Regions from separate parts of the Streptomyces sp. NBC_00212 genome, predicted to be linked through region 1. Evidence: predicted binding sites of a transcription regulator. Region 1 holds the regulator's gene; the other holds the start of a gene.
The links. The regulator HspR, encoded in region 1, represses chaperone genes until heat shock. The targets are predictions, from matches to a motif close to TTGAGNNNNNNNNNCTCAA.
Positions count from the first base shown of each region.

Region 2: lon (endopeptidase La) is a predicted target of HspR. The motif match lies at 4,564-4,582, and genes of this name have one in related genera.

Region 1 is NZ_CP108115.1:4,656,683-4,664,204, forward strand. It holds gene dnaK (molecular chaperone DnaK) at 1-1,204, shown strand, start outside; gene grpE (nucleotide exchange factor GrpE) at 1,204-1,842, shown strand; gene dnaJ (molecular chaperone DnaJ) at 1,888-3,072, shown strand; gene OHA17_RS21425 (heat shock protein transcriptional repressor HspR) at 3,074-3,541, shown strand; gene OHA17_RS21430 (LuxR C-terminal-related transcriptional regulator) at 3,724-4,698, shown strand; gene OHA17_RS21435 (helix-turn-helix transcriptional regulator) at 4,813-5,661, shown strand; gene OHA17_RS21440 (helix-turn-helix transcriptional regulator) at 5,667-6,644, opposite strand; gene OHA17_RS21445 ((2Fe-2S)-binding protein) at 6,985-7,317, shown strand; gene OHA17_RS21450 (pyridoxamine 5'-phosphate oxidase family protein) at 7,430-7,522, opposite strand, start outside.
Region 2 is NZ_CP108115.1:2,960,201-2,967,722, reverse strand. It holds gene OHA17_RS13295 (spermidine synthase) at 1-2, opposite strand, end outside; gene OHA17_RS13290 (rhomboid-like protein) at 294-1,076, shown strand; gene OHA17_RS13285 (GNAT family N-acetyltransferase) at 1,104-1,772, opposite strand; gene OHA17_RS13280 (MarR family winged helix-turn-helix transcriptional regulator) at 1,861-2,367, opposite strand; gene OHA17_RS13275 (malonic semialdehyde reductase) at 2,513-3,118, shown strand; gene OHA17_RS13270 (MFS transporter) at 3,227-4,477, shown strand; gene lon (endopeptidase La) at 4,605-7,019, shown strand; gene OHA17_RS13260 (trypsin-like serine peptidase) at 7,027-7,522, opposite strand, start outside.

The DNA.
Region 1 (7,522 bases):
GGACCTGTCCAAGGACAAGATGGCCCTCCAGCGCCTGCGCGAGGCCGCCGAGAAGGCCAAGATCGAGCTGTCCTCGTCCACCGAGACCTCGATCAACCTGCCTTACATCACGGCGTCCGCCGAGGGCCCGCTGCACCTGGACGAGAAGCTCACGCGCGCCCAGTTCCAGCAGCTCACCAGCGACCTCCTGGAGCGCTGCAAGACGCCGTTCCACAACGTCATCAAGGACGCGGGCATCAACCTGTCCGAGATCGACCACGTCGTTCTCGTCGGCGGTTCCACCCGCATGCCGGCCGTCGCCGAGCTCGTCAAGGAGCTGACCGGCGGCAACGAGGCCAACAAGGGCGTCAACCCGGACGAGGTCGTCGCCATCGGCGCGGCCCTCCAGGCCGGTGTCCTCAAGGGCGAGGTCAAGGACGTCCTGCTCCTCGACGTCACCCCGCTGTCCCTCGGCATCGAGACCAAGGGAGGGATCATGACCAAGCTCATCGAGCGCAACACCACGATCCCGACCAAGCGGTCCGAGATCTTCACGACGGCCGAGGACAACCAGCCGTCCGTGCAGATCCAGGTCTACCAGGGCGAGCGCGAGATCGCGGCGTACAACAAGAAGCTCGGGATGTTCGAGCTGACCGGTCTGCCGCCGGCCCCGCGCGGTGTCCCGCAGATCGAGGTCGCCTTCGACATCGACGCCAACGGCATCATGCACGTCACGGCCAAGGACCTCGGCACGGGCAAGGAGCAGAAGATGACCGTCACCGGCGGCTCCTCGCTGCCGAAGGACGAGGTCAACCGCATGCGTGAGGAGGCCGAGCAGTACGCGGAGGAGGATCACCGCCGCCGCGAGGCCGCCGAGAGCCGCAACCAGGGCGAGCAGCTCGTCTACCAGACCGAGAAGTTCCTCAAGGACAACGAGGACAAGGTCCCGGGCGAGGTCAAGACCGAGGTCGAGGCCGCCGTCGCCGAGCTGAAGGAGAAGCTCAAGGGCGAGGACTCCGCCGAGATCCGCACCGCCACGGAGAAGGTCGCCGCCGTCTCGCAGAAGCTGGGCCAGGCCATGTACGCCGACGCCCAGGCCGCGCAGGGCGCTGCCGGCGCCGCCGGTGCCGAGGGCGCTCAGCAGCCCAAGGCCGAGGACGACGTGGTCGACGCCGAGATCGTCGACGACGAGAAGCCGCACGACGCGAAGGGCGGCGCCGCCTGATGTCTGAGGAGACCCCGGGCTTCGAGGAGAAGCCCGACGTCCCCTCCGGCGCTCAGGAAGACGCCGAGCCGAAGGCCGCCGACTCCTCCAAGGAGGGGAAGGCGGCCCCGGCCGGGGACGCGGCCAAGGAGATTGCTCTGCAGGCTCAGCTGGACCAGGCCCAGACGGCGCTCGCCGAGCGCACCACGGACCTCCAGCGCCTTCAGGCCGAGTACCAGAACTACCGCCGTCGCGTGGAGCGGGACCGCGTCACGGTCAAGGAGATCGCCGTCGCCGGCCTCCTGACCGAGCTGCTGCCCACGCTCGACGACATCGGCCGGGCCCGTGAACACGGCGAGCTGCAGGGCGGCTTCAAGTCGGTGGCCGAGTCTCTTGAGACGGTCGCCGCGAAGATGGGCCTGCAGCAGTTCGGCAAGGAGGGCGAGCCCTTCGACCCGACGGTCCACGAGGCCCTGATGCACAGCTACGCGCCGGACGTCACCGAGACGACCTGCGTGGCGATCCTGCAGCCGGGCTACCGGATCGGCGAGCGTACGATCCGCCCCGCGCGGGTCGCGGTGGCCGAGCCCCAGCCGGGCGCGGCCGCCAAGGAAGAAAAGTCGAGCGACGAGGAGAGCGGTGGCCCCGACAAGGGCTGACGCAGCGGTCATTGAAGAAGTGATCGTCCGAGAGGAGGGACGTCGATGAACACGAAGGACTTCGTCGAGAAGGACTACTACAAGGTTCTCGGCGTCCCCAAGGACGCCACCGATGCCGAGATCAAGAAGGCGTACCGCAAGCTCGCGCGCGAGAACCACCCCGACGCCAACAAGGGCGACACCAAGGCGGAGGAGCGCTTCAAGGAGATCTCCGAGGCCAACGACATCCTCGGCGACCCCAAGAAGCGCAAGGAGTACGACGAGGCGCGCGCCCTGTTCGGCAACGGCGGCTTCCGGGCCGGTCCCGGAGCCGGCGGCGGCAGCTTCAACTTCGACCTGGGCGACCTGTTCGGCGGGCAGCAGCCCGGCGGCGGCGCCGGGGCGGGCGGCTTCGGCGGCGGCCTCGGCGACGTGTTCGGCGGCCTGTTCAACCGGGGCGGCGCCGGCACCGGCACGCGCACCCAGCCGCGCCGGGGGCAGGACCTGGAGTCCGAGGTGACGCTCAGCTTCACCGAGGCGGTCGACGGGGCCACCGTCCCGATCCGGCTGTCCAGCCAGTCCCCCTGCAAGGCCTGTTCGGGCACCGGCGACAAGAACGGCACGCCCCGGGTGTGCCCGACCTGTGTCGGCACCGGCCAGGTCTCGCGCGGCTCGGGCGGCGGCTTCTCGCTGACCGACCCGTGTGTGGACTGCAAGGGCCGCGGCCTGATCGCCGAGAACCCGTGCGACGTCTGCAAGGGCAGCGGCCGGGCGCGTTCCTCGCGCACCATGCAGGTCCGCATCCCGGCGGGCGTCAGCAACAACCAGCGCATCCGCCTTCGCGGCAAGGGCGCGCCGGGCGAGCGGGGCGGCCCCGCGGGCGACCTGTACGTCGTCGTCCACGTGGACGCGCACCCGGTGTTCGGCCGCAAGGACGACAACCTCACCGTCACGGTGCCGGTCACCTTCACGGAGGCCGCCCTCGGCGCCGAGGTCAAGGTGCCCACCCTCAGCGGCCCGCCGGTCACCCTGAAACTCCCCGCCGGCACCCCCAACGGCCGTACGATGCGGGCCCGCGGCAAGGGCGCGGTCCGCAAGGACGGCACCCGGGGCGACCTCCTGGTCACGGTCGAGGTGACCGTGCCGAAGGAACTGGACGACAAGGCCCGCGAGGCCTTGGAGACCTACCGCGAGGCGACTGCGGGCCAGGACCCGCGGGCAGAACTGTTCCAGGCCGCGAAGGGAGCATGAGATGGACCCCCGCCAGCGTCGACAGCCTCAATTTGGCTCTAGGGCTTACGAGTTGAACGAAGAGACGCCGGTGTACGTCATCTCGGTGGCGGCCCAGCTCTCGGGCCTCCACCCGCAGACCCTGCGGCAGTACGACCGCCTCGGCCTGGTCTCGCCCGACCGCACGGCCGGGCGCGGCCGGCGCTACTCGGCCCGTGACATCGAACTGCTGCGTACGGTGCAGCAGTTGTCGCAGGACGAGGGCATCAACCTGGCGGGCATCAAGCGCATCATCGAGCTGGAGCACCAGGTCGCCGCCCTCCAGGCCCGGGTCGCCGAGCTGTCCTCCGCGGTCGAGGGCGCGGCCGTCGCCATGCAGCAGCGCGAGGCCCAGGTGCACGCGTCCTACCGCCGGGACCTGGTCCCGTACCAGGACGTCCAGCAGGCCAGCGCGCTGGTCGTCTGGCGCCCGAAGAGGTCGTCGGAGTAGCCCGGTAGGCTCCGGCCCCCGTACGCGTCTGAAAAGGCCCGCTGTCCCCTTCGGGGGCGGCGGGTCTTTCGCGCCCGGAGCTCACTCCGCGATCACCTGGCGCTCACTCGGCGATCACCGTGAACGCGGGGTCCGATGGGGATAAGGTCATCGGGCTCGGTCGCAGGGAGGCGGGGGAGGGCATGTCTGAGCAGGTGGCGCATCCGCATGGCGCGGACCGGCTGTGCGCGGCCGGGGAACGGGCGTACGCGCAGGCGCTGCGCGCCGGACGCCTCGCGCGCGAGGCCGCGGGCGACGCCACCTGCCTGATCGATCTCGGGCTCCTGCACCCCGACCCGGGCGCCCTCGAATGGCTCCTGCCGACCTCCCCGCAGGCGGTGATGGCACGGCTGTTGCGCGGCATCCACGAGGACATCGCGGCGAGCCAGGCCCGAACGGGCGCGGTGGCGGCGGCGTTCGAGCGGTTCGCCGCCCTCGACGCGCCCGCGCCGGCCGGCACCGAGGCCATCCGCGTCCTGGACGGCATCCCCCGCATCAACGCGGCCATCGACGACGCGATCGCCGGCTGCACCACCGAGGCCCTCACCATCCAGCCCCGCGGCATCCGCCCCGAGCACGTCCTGTCGCAGGCGCTGCCGCGGGCCCTGGACATGGTGGAGCGCGGGGTGCGGATGCGCACCCTGTACACCCACGTCGCCCGCTACGGCACCGGTCTCGCCGACTACCTGCACCAGCTGGAGGGCCGCGCGGTCGAGGTGCGCACCCTCGACGAAGTCACCGACCGGCTCCTCCTGTTCGACCGTACGGTGGCGATCATCCCGGCCGCCGCGGACGACAGCAGCGCCCTGGAGCTGCGCCACCCGGCGCTCGTCGAGTACCTGGCGACCGTCTTCGAGCGGCTGTGGCGGCTCGCGGTGCCGCTGACCGAGGCCGTGCCCGCGGCCACCGACATCGAGGGCGTCACGCACCGCGAGCGGGTCATCGCGGCGCTGCTCGCCGAGGGCCACCAGGACGCGGTGATCGCGCAGCGGCTCGGCATCAGCGTGCGCACCTGCCGCCACCACATCAGCCGCCTCGCCGACGTCCTCGGCAGCTCCAGCCGCACCCAACTCGGCGTCCGCATCGCACAGTTGGGCCTGGACGCGCACCCTCGGTGAGCCGCGGCACATGCAAGATCTGGACATGTCAAGCTTTATTCCACCTCCAGTTGATGCAGTGCAGCAACATGATGGTGGTGGCCCGGCGACTCCGGATGCATCGTGGTGGTCAGTATGAGCAGCTCGACTCACGGGGACGCGGGGCCGGGGGGCGGCGAGGTGGACGCCGCTGCCGTGGCTCTGCTGGTGCGCGGCATCCACGACGGCCTCGCCGACACGCGGCGCAGGGCGGGCCGGATCGCCGAGGCCTTCGAGCGGTACGCGTCGATCGGCACACACACCCCCGAACCCTGCGCGGCCGTCCGCGTGCTCGACGGCTTCGACGAGATCGACGCGGCCATCGCCGCGGCCTCGGCCGCCTGCACCACCGAGATGCTGACCGTGCAGCCCGACGGGATCCGCTCGCCGAGCATCCTGGCGCACGCCTCGACGCGGGACCCGGCGCTCGTGGCCCGCGGCGCGCGGATGCGCACCCTGTACACGCACGTGGCCCGCTACGGGCCCGCCCTGAACGCCTACTTGGAGCGGCTCGGCGACGGCGCCGAGGTGCGCACCCTGGACGAGGTCACCGACCGGATGATGGTCTTCGACCGCACGGTGGCGTTCCTGCCCGCCAACCCGGAGCGCACCAGCGCCCTGGAGCTGCGCCAGCCCGCCCTCGTCGGCCACCTGGTGACGGTCTTCGAGTGCCTGTGGAACCGGGCCGTCCCGCTCGCCGAACCCGTACCGGCGGCGACCGGCATCGCCGGCGTCACGCACCGCGAGCGGGTCATCGCGGCGCTGCTCGCCGAGGGCCACCAGGACGCGGTCGTCGCGCAGCGGCTCGGCATCAGCGTGCGCACCTGCCGCCACCACATCGGCCGCCTCGCCGAGGCGCTCGGCTCCTCCAGCCGCGCACAGCTCGGCGTCCGCATCGCCCGGGCCGGCCTCGGCGGCCCCGCGCACCCGGTCGCCCCGCGGTGACGGTTTCAGGCGTCCTGGTCCAGGATGCCGGACTGGGCGATGAGGAAGCCGAGTTGGGCCCGGCTCCCGCTGCCGAGCGCGGCCGCCAGCTTGGCGATGTGCGCGCGGCAGGTGCGTACGTTCATGCCCAGGCGGCGGGCGATCGCCTCGTCCACGTGGCCCTCCACCAGGAGCTTGGCGATGGAGCGCTGGACGCCGGTGATGCCGGCCGTCTCCAGGTGGTAGGGCACCTCGTCGTCCCACGGGGTGGCGTACTGCCAGAACTGGTCGAAGACGCCCACCAGGTACTGCACGAGCCCCTCGTGCCGCAGTTCCAGGGCGACTTGGCGGTCGCTGCGGGCGGGTATGAAGGCGATCTTGCGGTCCATGATGATGAGCCGGTCGATGATCTCCTCAAGGGTGCGCACCTCCAGACCGTACGGAGCGATCCGTTCCACGTAGCCGATGGTGGCGGAGTGGTGGCGGGCGGTGTGCTGGTAGAGGGTGCGCATCTCCACGCCGCGGGCGAGCAGCGGCTCTATGCGGCGCAGGCCCGCCTCGAAGCTCTCGGGCCGGCGGCCGCTGCCGGGCTGGATGACGAGCAGTTCCTCGGTGCATTCGTTGATGACGCGGTCGAGGGTCGCGTTGATCAGTTCGAGGCCTTCGAGGACCGTGATCGCGTGCGTGCCGGTGGTCGCGGGCGTCGCGATCGACATGAATGGCTCGAAGGTGTCGGCGAGGGCGACCGAGAGTTTTCTGCGCTCCTGGATCTCGCGTTCCAGCGGCTGGGTCAGCAGGTTGAGCACCACCGTGGGCGGAACCGGGCGCAGCAGCTGGGCGTCGTCGGGATCGGGGCGGAGCAGGGTGAGGTCGACCAGGCACGGGGCGGAGTCGGCCTCTGAGCGGGATATCCCGCCTGTACGCAGGGCAAGGGCGTACAGAGCCGTTCCTGTCTCGCACAGATCAACCGGGCCGTGATCGTGTCCTATGTGCCCTTGTTTCAACCTAGTTGCACCCCCCTCATCCTTTTGAATTACAGGAACATGATGCCTGGCTGCGCTGGTGCAAGTGGCCGGAGTGGGCCATCGTCGTATCCGCGGGGGGAGGTAATGATCAAAAGAGGTGGAGATCGGCCATGAGCAGGATGGTTCGAGCACTAAGCACGACAGCCGTTGTGGCGGCTGCTCTCTGCGCTCTCTCGGCGCCTGGGGACGTCACTTGGGAGACCCACCCCGCGAAGTCCGGAGCAACGACCGCACTGGACGTCACCTGGGAGATCGCACCGAAGGTCGTGGCGATAGGCGGCGACGTCACCTGGGAGACCGCTCCTAAGGGTGCCGTCGCATGAGCTTCCCGCCCGACGACCGCACCTTCCGTCGCGAAATGGCCACGGCCTACCGCTCGGGGTGGCACTTCATCGACCTCGCCACAGCAGTTCCTTTTCGTGGCGATTCGTTGATGGTCACCCTGCTCGGTGAGCCGATCCTGATCGCCCGTGAGGACGACGAAGACGTCCGTGCCTACCGGTGCCTGCGCCGGCCGCGCGGGGCACCGCAGCCCATTCGCTGTGTTGTCCGGTACGGCATGGTCTTCGTGAATCTTGACCAACGTGACCACCAGCTTTTCGAGTCGGAGGCTCAACCCGATTCATCCACCGCCACCCCCCGCAGTGCCTGACGCGATCCCCCGTCGTTGTACATCGCGCAGGTGCTTCCCCCACACAGCGGCGCCATCGTGGACCTGAACACGATGGCGCCGTTGTGCTGTCCGGGTGCCGGCGGCAGGCGTCTCAGGCGTTGCCCATCGCCCTGGTCAGCCTGATCTCGATCAGCACCCGGTCCGGGTTCGGGGCCGGGGTCCGCTGGTAGCGCTCCGTATAGCG
Region 2 (7,522 bases), 1.7 Mb from region 1:
ATGCCGCAGAGGATGCCGGGTCCGGCGGCGCGGCGCACGCGAGTTGCCCCCGACGCTCAGGAAGCGTCAAAGGTTGTCCGGTGTGGCGCACGCCATAGACGGGGCAGGAGTCGTTCACCGAAGGTGAGCCGTTGGAAGACGTAGCGAGTACGGAACGCGGATCGCAGAGTTACAAGACGCAGCACTCGGCGCTCAGTACTCAGCACACGAACCACGGAACACGGCCGAAGATCACGGGCGTGGCTTGATTCGGGACGCGCAAGCACCGCGTCCCGGGGGAGGGGCCTCACCCGGTGCACCCGCTCGAAACCCGCCGTCCCGCCACGGCGGAAGGCCCCTTGCCGACGGCCCCGCTCGACTCGATGCCCGCCCGGCTCGACGCGATACCGGCCCAGCGCCCGAACCCGGAGCCCGCGCTCGCCCCGGCCCCCGGCGCCCCGGGCGTACGGGGCCGGCTCGCCCGGGCCGGCCGGCTGCTCCCCTCGCCGACCACGACACCGTTCGCCTTCGGCTACGCGGTGCTGCTCCTGGTGACCTCGCTGTACACCGACTACGGCGATCCGGACACGGTGGACACCCTGCTCCAGGCGTCCAGCACGGATGTGGCCCACCTGTCGACGACACCGGTCCTGGCGATCTTCGCGAGCGCGCTGTGGATAGCGGGAGGCATCGCCTCGCCGTATGCCGTGGTCTTCATCTTCGTGCTGGCCGCGCTGGAACGCCGGATCGGCGGCTGGCGCACGGCGGGCGTGTTCCTCCTCGGCCACGTGGTGGCGACCCTGGTCACCGAGGTCCCGGTGGCCCTCTCGGTGCTGGCCGGCCACCTCCCCGAAAGCTCGCTGCACCGCCTGGACTACGGCATCAGCTTCGGCCTGATGGCAACGGTGGGCGCCCTGACGGGCCTGCTGACCCCCCTGCTCCGCTGGACGACCCTGACCGTGGTGGGCGCCCTCCTGGTGGAAGACCTGCTGGACATGACAGAACCCCTGGCAGCCTGGGGCCACCCGGTGGCCCTCCTGGTGGGGGTGGCGTGCTGGCCGGCGGTACGACGGGTGCGGAACGCGACGGCTGGCTGAGGGGCGGTCGCGCCCTCACCCCTCCGTCTATCCCTCCGTCGCCCTGAAATACAGGCTCGCCATCGCCGAGTGCGTCTCCCAGCCCAAGGCCGAGTACAGGGACCGGCCCGCCGGGGTGCCGACCAGGATTCCCGTGCTCGCGCCTGCCTCGTACGCCGTGTTCTGCAGGGTGCGCATCACCAGGCTGGCCAGGCCTCGGCGTTGGTGCGTGGGGGCGGTTTCTATCTGGTCGGCCACCGCTGTCCGGCCCGTCGGGGCTATCTGGCCGCGGGCCGCGAAGTGGCCCTCCGTAGTACGGACCAGGACTCGGGTCACGCCGCCCCGGGTCCAGGTCGTCACGGTGTAGCCGGCCGGGACTTCGGGGCGTTCGACGGTCAGCGGGATCGTCATCAGGTAGCCGGGCTGGTCGAACTGCCAGCCCTCGGTCAGCCACGGCCGCACGGTGTCGTCATCGGCGAACAGCTTCAGCCACGTTCCGGGCACGCTCGTGGCGGCCAGCGCGCGGACGTCCGCCTCGGCGGGCGCGGGCAGCACATGGCGCGACACGTGGTTGGCCTGTCCGGCGTCGATCGTCCAGCCCCAGGGGCGGTCGATCGGGTCGGAGGTTCCGCGCGAAACGATCCAGCCGTCGATCCAGGCCCGTACCAGCGTGCCGATGGTGGCTCGATCCGGTGCTGCCGCCGCCGTCGACGTCATTGCCGCCCCCTGGGTTTGGTAATAGGTGAAGTTGCCTTCTGAACCTTACCGTTTCTGATCGTCCCTGTCCCGCCTCGGCGGGACTCCGTTACTTGATGCTGGTGTCGCCGAGGGCTTCCAGTACCTGACGCAGGCTGTCGGCGGCCTTCTCGACCAGCTCGCGGTCCACGTCGGCGAGCAGGCGCGCGTGGCTCGACAGGTGGTCGTCGAAGGCGGCCCGGGTGACCTCGTGCCCGCGCTCGGTGAGGCGGATCTTGACGGTGCGCCGGTCCTCCCCGTCGCGCACCCGCTCCACCAGGCCCTTGGCCTCCATCTTGTCGACCCGGTTGGTGATCGTGCCGGAGGACACCATCGACGCCTTGAGGAAGGTTCCGGCGGTGAGGGCGTAGGGCGGCCCGGAACGCTTCAGCGTGGTGAGGACGTCGAACTCGCCCACGTCCAGGCCGTGTTCGGCCGCCGTCGCCTTGATCGACTTGTCGATCGCCAGGGCCAGCCGCTGTACGCGCCCGACGAACTGCACCGACCAGAGGTCGTCCACGACCTCGGGGCGCTCCTTGCTCCACTGGTCGACGATCTTGTCCACGACGTCGCTCATGGCCACCACTCCTCTCGGTTCCGACTCTTTCGGTCAAAACCATATCAGTTCTGGTTCTCTTAGTTTCGAGATACTTGATTCTGGGAGTGTCAGATGCTTTTATCTCACTACCGAGATTGCCGAGTCTGAACGACAGGAGTACCCGATGTCCGGGCCGACCAATGAGCTGACCCTCCACCCCGCCGCTCAGGACCTCCTCTTCCGCGAGGCGCGCACCGCCAACACGTTCACCCCCGAGCCGGTGAGCGAAGAGCAGGTCCAAGCGGTGTACGACCTGGTCAAGTACGCCCCCACCGCGTACAACCAGTCGCCGCTGCGGGTGGTCCTGGTCCGGTTCGCCGAAGCCCGCGGGCGGCTCGTGGACCTCATGGCCGAGGGCAACCGGCCGAAGACCGAGGCCGCCCCGCTGGTCGCGATCCTCGCCGCCGACAACGAGTTCCACGAGGAACTCCCGGCGCTGCTCCCGCACTTCCCGCAGGCCAAGGACCTCTTCTTCGCCGACCGCACGGTCCGGGAGGAGTCCGCGCCGCTCAACGCGACCCTCCAGGCGGCGTACTTCATCCTCGGCGTGCGGGCCGCGGGGCTTGCCGCCGGGCCGATGGCCGGGTTCGACTTCCCCGGCGTGCAGAAGGAGTTCCTCGACGACGACCACACCCCGCTGATGGTCGTGAACATAGGCCGCCCGGGACCGGACGCCTGGTACCCGCGCTCACCCCGGCTCGCCTACGACCAGGTCGTCACCACGGCTTGAACGGCCCCGACCCGGCCCGAGCCATTCGAACCGCCCCGCCCGAACCGCTCGGGCCGCCCCTCAGGGGTCCAACCCGCCCCGCCGCGCCACGTCCTGGAGCCGTCCACCATGTCTGTGCCCACCCCGACCCGCCCCCACCGCGCCACGCCGGCGACACCCTCCGCCGCTCCTTCCGCGGCGCCCGTACCGCGCCAAGTCCCGGCCCTGTGGCTGGCGTTGATGGCCACCCCGGCCGCCGCCAGCGCCAACGGCCCCGTCCTGATCCTGCCCGGCATGGCCCGCTCGCTGGGCGTCTCGCCGGCCGGTGCGACCTGGCTCGTGACCGTCTTCGCCTGGGCCATGGCGGTGGGCACCCCGCTGATGGCGGGCCTGCTGCGGCGCCGCGGCCTCGGCGCCATGCTCAAGGTGAGCGCCGCCCTGATCGCGGCCGGCACCGCGGTCCTCGCGGCGGCGCCCTGGCTGCCCCTGGCCATGGCCGGCCGGGCCGCCCAGGCCGCGGGCGCCGCGGGCCTCATCGCCGCGGCCATGAGCCTGGCGGGCTCGGTCCGGCGGATGGGCGTGATCGCGGCGGGCTTCGGCGCGCTGGGCGCGGTCGGCCCGCTGCTCGGGTCCGTGATCGCGGACGCCGCCTCCTGGCGCCTTTCGCTGGCCGTCGGCGCGGTCGCCCTCCTCGCCCTGCCCGCGGTCGTGCGCCGCGCCGACCTGTCCGCGCCGCCGCGGAGCACCCCCTTCGACGGCCGGGGCGCCGCCCTCCTCGTCCTGGCGGTGACGGCCCTCGTGCTCGTGCCGCGCTACCCGCTCCCGGCGGTGGCCGCCTCGCTGGCGACGGCCGTGCTGCTCGCCCTGCACATCCGGTCCCACCCCACCGGCTTCGTGCCCGCGGCCCTGCTCCGCACCCGCGCGTTCGTCCTCTCCGCCGTGCTCGCCTGCACGCTTGCGACCTCGTACTTCGCGCTGCTCTTCACCGTCCCGCAGCTGCTGCGCGACCGCACCGACTGGTCGGCCGCCACCATCGGGACCGGCCAGCTGGTCGCCCTGCTCGCCGGGTCCGCGCTCTCCATGGCGCTCGCCGCGGCCTCGGCCCGCATGAGCCGTCGGCGCGTCCTGACGATCCTGCTCGCCGTCGGCGCGCTCGCCCCGCTCACCGCCGTGCTGACCCCCTGGGCCCCGCTGCTCCTGCTGGTCGCGACGCTGGCGCTGCTCGCCACCAGTACCGGCCAGGCGACCCTCTCGGTGTACGCGACCACGGCCGCGCCGGCCGCCCAGCGCTCCACCGCGATCGGCCTGTTCAACCTCTGCTACCAGCTCGGCGGCGCCTTCGGCCCGGCGATCGCGGCGGCCGTCGCCCTGGGCGGCTGAAGCGTTCCGGGCCTGGTCGCAGGGCCTGTACCGGGTGATCGCTCAGAGCGAACACCGCTCGGGGAACATTCCTCGACTCAGCTGCATTGAGTCGGCATAGCTCAACTTGACTGCCGAAGGGGAGATCATGGCTACCGAGTCCACGGCGTACACACCGACCGACCTGCCCGTGCTGCCGCTCGACGACGAGGTCGTGCTGCCCGGCATGGTGGTTCCGCTGGACCTGTCCGATGCCGAGGTGCGGGCCGCCGTCGAGGCCGCGCAGGCCGCCGCGCGGCCCGAGCAGGGGAAGCCGCAGGTGCTGCTCGTGCCGCGGATCGACGGAACGTACGCCGGGACCGGTGTGCTCGGGACCGTCGAGCAGGTCGGCCGGCTTTCCGACGGCGACCCGGGCGCCCTCATCCGGGGCCGCCACCGCGTGCGGATCGGGTCCGGCACCACCGGGCCCGGGGCCGCGCTGTGGGTGGAGGGCACGCGGATCGAGGAGACGCTGCCCGAACCGCTGCCGGGCCAGGTGACCGAGCTGGTCAAGGAGTACAAGGCGCTCGCCACCGACTGGCTGAAGAAGCGCGGGGCCTGGCAGGTCGTCGACCGGGTCCAGCAGATCGAGGGCGTCTCCACGCTCGCCGACAACTCCGGCTACTCGCCGTTCCTCACCACCGCCCAGAAGGTCGAGCTCCTGGAGACGAGCGACCCGGTCGCCCGCCTCAAGCTCGCCACCGAGCAGCTCCGCGAGCACCTCGCCGAGCAGGACGTCGCCGAGTCCATCGCCAAGGACGTACAGGAAGGCGTGGACAAGCAGCAGCGCGAGTTCCTGCTGCGCCGCCAGCTCGATGCCGTGCGCAAGGAGCTGCGCGAGCTCAACGGTGAGAGCGGCGAGGAGGACGAGAGCGACGACTACCGCGCCCGCGTCGAGGCCGCCGACCTGCCCGAGAAGGTCCGCGAGGCCGCCCTCAAGGAAGTCGACAAGCTGGAGCGTTCCAGCGACCAGTCGCCCGAGGGCTCCTGGATCCGCACCTGGCTCGACACCGTCCTCGAACTGCCCTGGAACGAGACCACCGAGGACGTCTACGACATCCGCGGCGCCCGCGCGATCCTCGACGCCGAGCACGCCGGCCTGAAGGACGTGAAGGAGCGCATCACCGAATACCTGGCCGTGCGCAAGCGGCGCGCCGACCGGGGCCTGGGCGTGGTCGGCGGGCGGCGCGGGGGCGCGGTTCTGGCGCTCGTCGGCCCGCCCGGCGTCGGCAAGACCTCGCTCGGCGAGTCCGTGGCCCACGCCATGGGGCGCAAGTTCGTACGCGTCGCACTCGGCGGCGTACGCGACGAGGCCGAGATCCGCGGCCACCGGCGCACCTACGTCGGCGCCCTGCCCGGCCGGATCGTACGGGCCATCAAGGAGGCCGGGTCCATGAACCCGGTCGTGCTGCTCGACGAGATCGACAAGGTGGGCTCCGACTTCCGGGGCGACCCGGCCGCCGCCCTGCTCGAAGTCCTCGACCCGGCGCAGAACCACACCTTCCGCGACCACTACCTGGAGGTCGAGCTCGACCTGAGCGACGTGGTGTTCCTCGCCACCGCCAACGTCCTCGAAGCCATCCCCGAGGCGCTGCTCGACCGCATGGAGCTGGTCCGCCTCGACGGCTACACCGAGGACGAGAAGGTCGTCATCGCCCGGGACCACCTGCTGCCGCGCCAGCTGGAGCGGGCCGGTCTGGAGCCCGGCGAGGTCGTCCTCGAAGACGCCTCGCTGCGCAAGCTCGCGGGGGAGTACACCCGGGAGGCGGGCGTACGGAACCTGGAGCGCTCGATCGCCCGGCTGCTCCGCAAGGTGGCCGCCCAGCACGAACTGGACCAGCAGGAGCTCCCGTTCACCATCACCCCGGACGGGCTGCGGAGCCTGATCGGGCGCCCGCACCACGTGCCCGAGTCCGCCCAGGACCCGGCCGAGCGGCGCACCGCGGTGCCGGGCGTGGCCACCGGCCTCGCCGTCACCGGGGCCGGCGGCGACGTCCTGTTCGTCGAGGCCTCCCTCGCCGACCCGGAGACGGGCGCGGCGGGCCTGACCCTCACCGGTCAGCTCGGCGACGTGATGAAGGAGTCCGCGCAGATCGCGCTGAGCTTCCTGCGCTCGCACGGGGCCGAACTGGAGCTTCCCGTGGGGGACTTGAAGGACCGGGGCGTGCACGTCCACTTCCCGGCGGGCGCGGTCCCCAAGGACGGCCCGAGCGCCGGCATCACGCTGGTCACCGCGCTGTCCTCGCTGCTCTCGGGGCGGCAGGTGCGAACCGACGTGGCGATGACCGGTGAGGTGTCGCTGACCGGCCGGGTGCTGCCGATCGGCGGCCTCAAGCAGAAGCTGCTCGCCGCGCACCGGGCCGGGATCACGACCGTGGTGATCCCCAAGCGGAACGAGGCGGACCTGGACGACGTCCCGGCGGAGGTCCTGGAGAAGCTGGAGGTCCACCCCGTGACGGACGTCCGCCAGGTCCTGGAGATCGCGCTCTCCCCGGCGGAGGTCGCGGTAGCCGCAGCCGCGTGAGGGACGGCTACGCCTGCGTGGCCCGCTCGTACACCGAGCGGGCCTTCGCGTCGAACAGGGCCGCCGTCGACTGGTCGTCCGTGTCGCCACCGCTCAACACGCCGACGATCCGGCCCGGTTGGTCCGGGCCCCGGTAGCCGGTCAGCCAGGGGCTGCCGCTCGTGCCGACCCAGAAGCCGCCGCACTCCATGCGCATCATCGCGGGCTCGTCGGGGTCCCGGTGGACGTCGGTGGTGCACATGACCGGCCGGTTGTCGGGGTTGTGGTTCTCCTCCGGGTAACCGACGACGGTGACCCGCTGGTCGGGGCCCGCGCCCCACTCGGGCGTCGAGGCGCCGACCACGCTCTGCACGCTGCGGCCCCGCGCGTCCGGCGCGACCGTCAGGAAGGCGTAGTCCACCGCGTCGCTCTGCTCCGAGGTCCACTCGTCGTCGACCTGGACGGCCCGCACCTTCCACTTCCCGTACGGGTACGTCCCCTTCGCCGCCCCCGAGAAGCCCGGC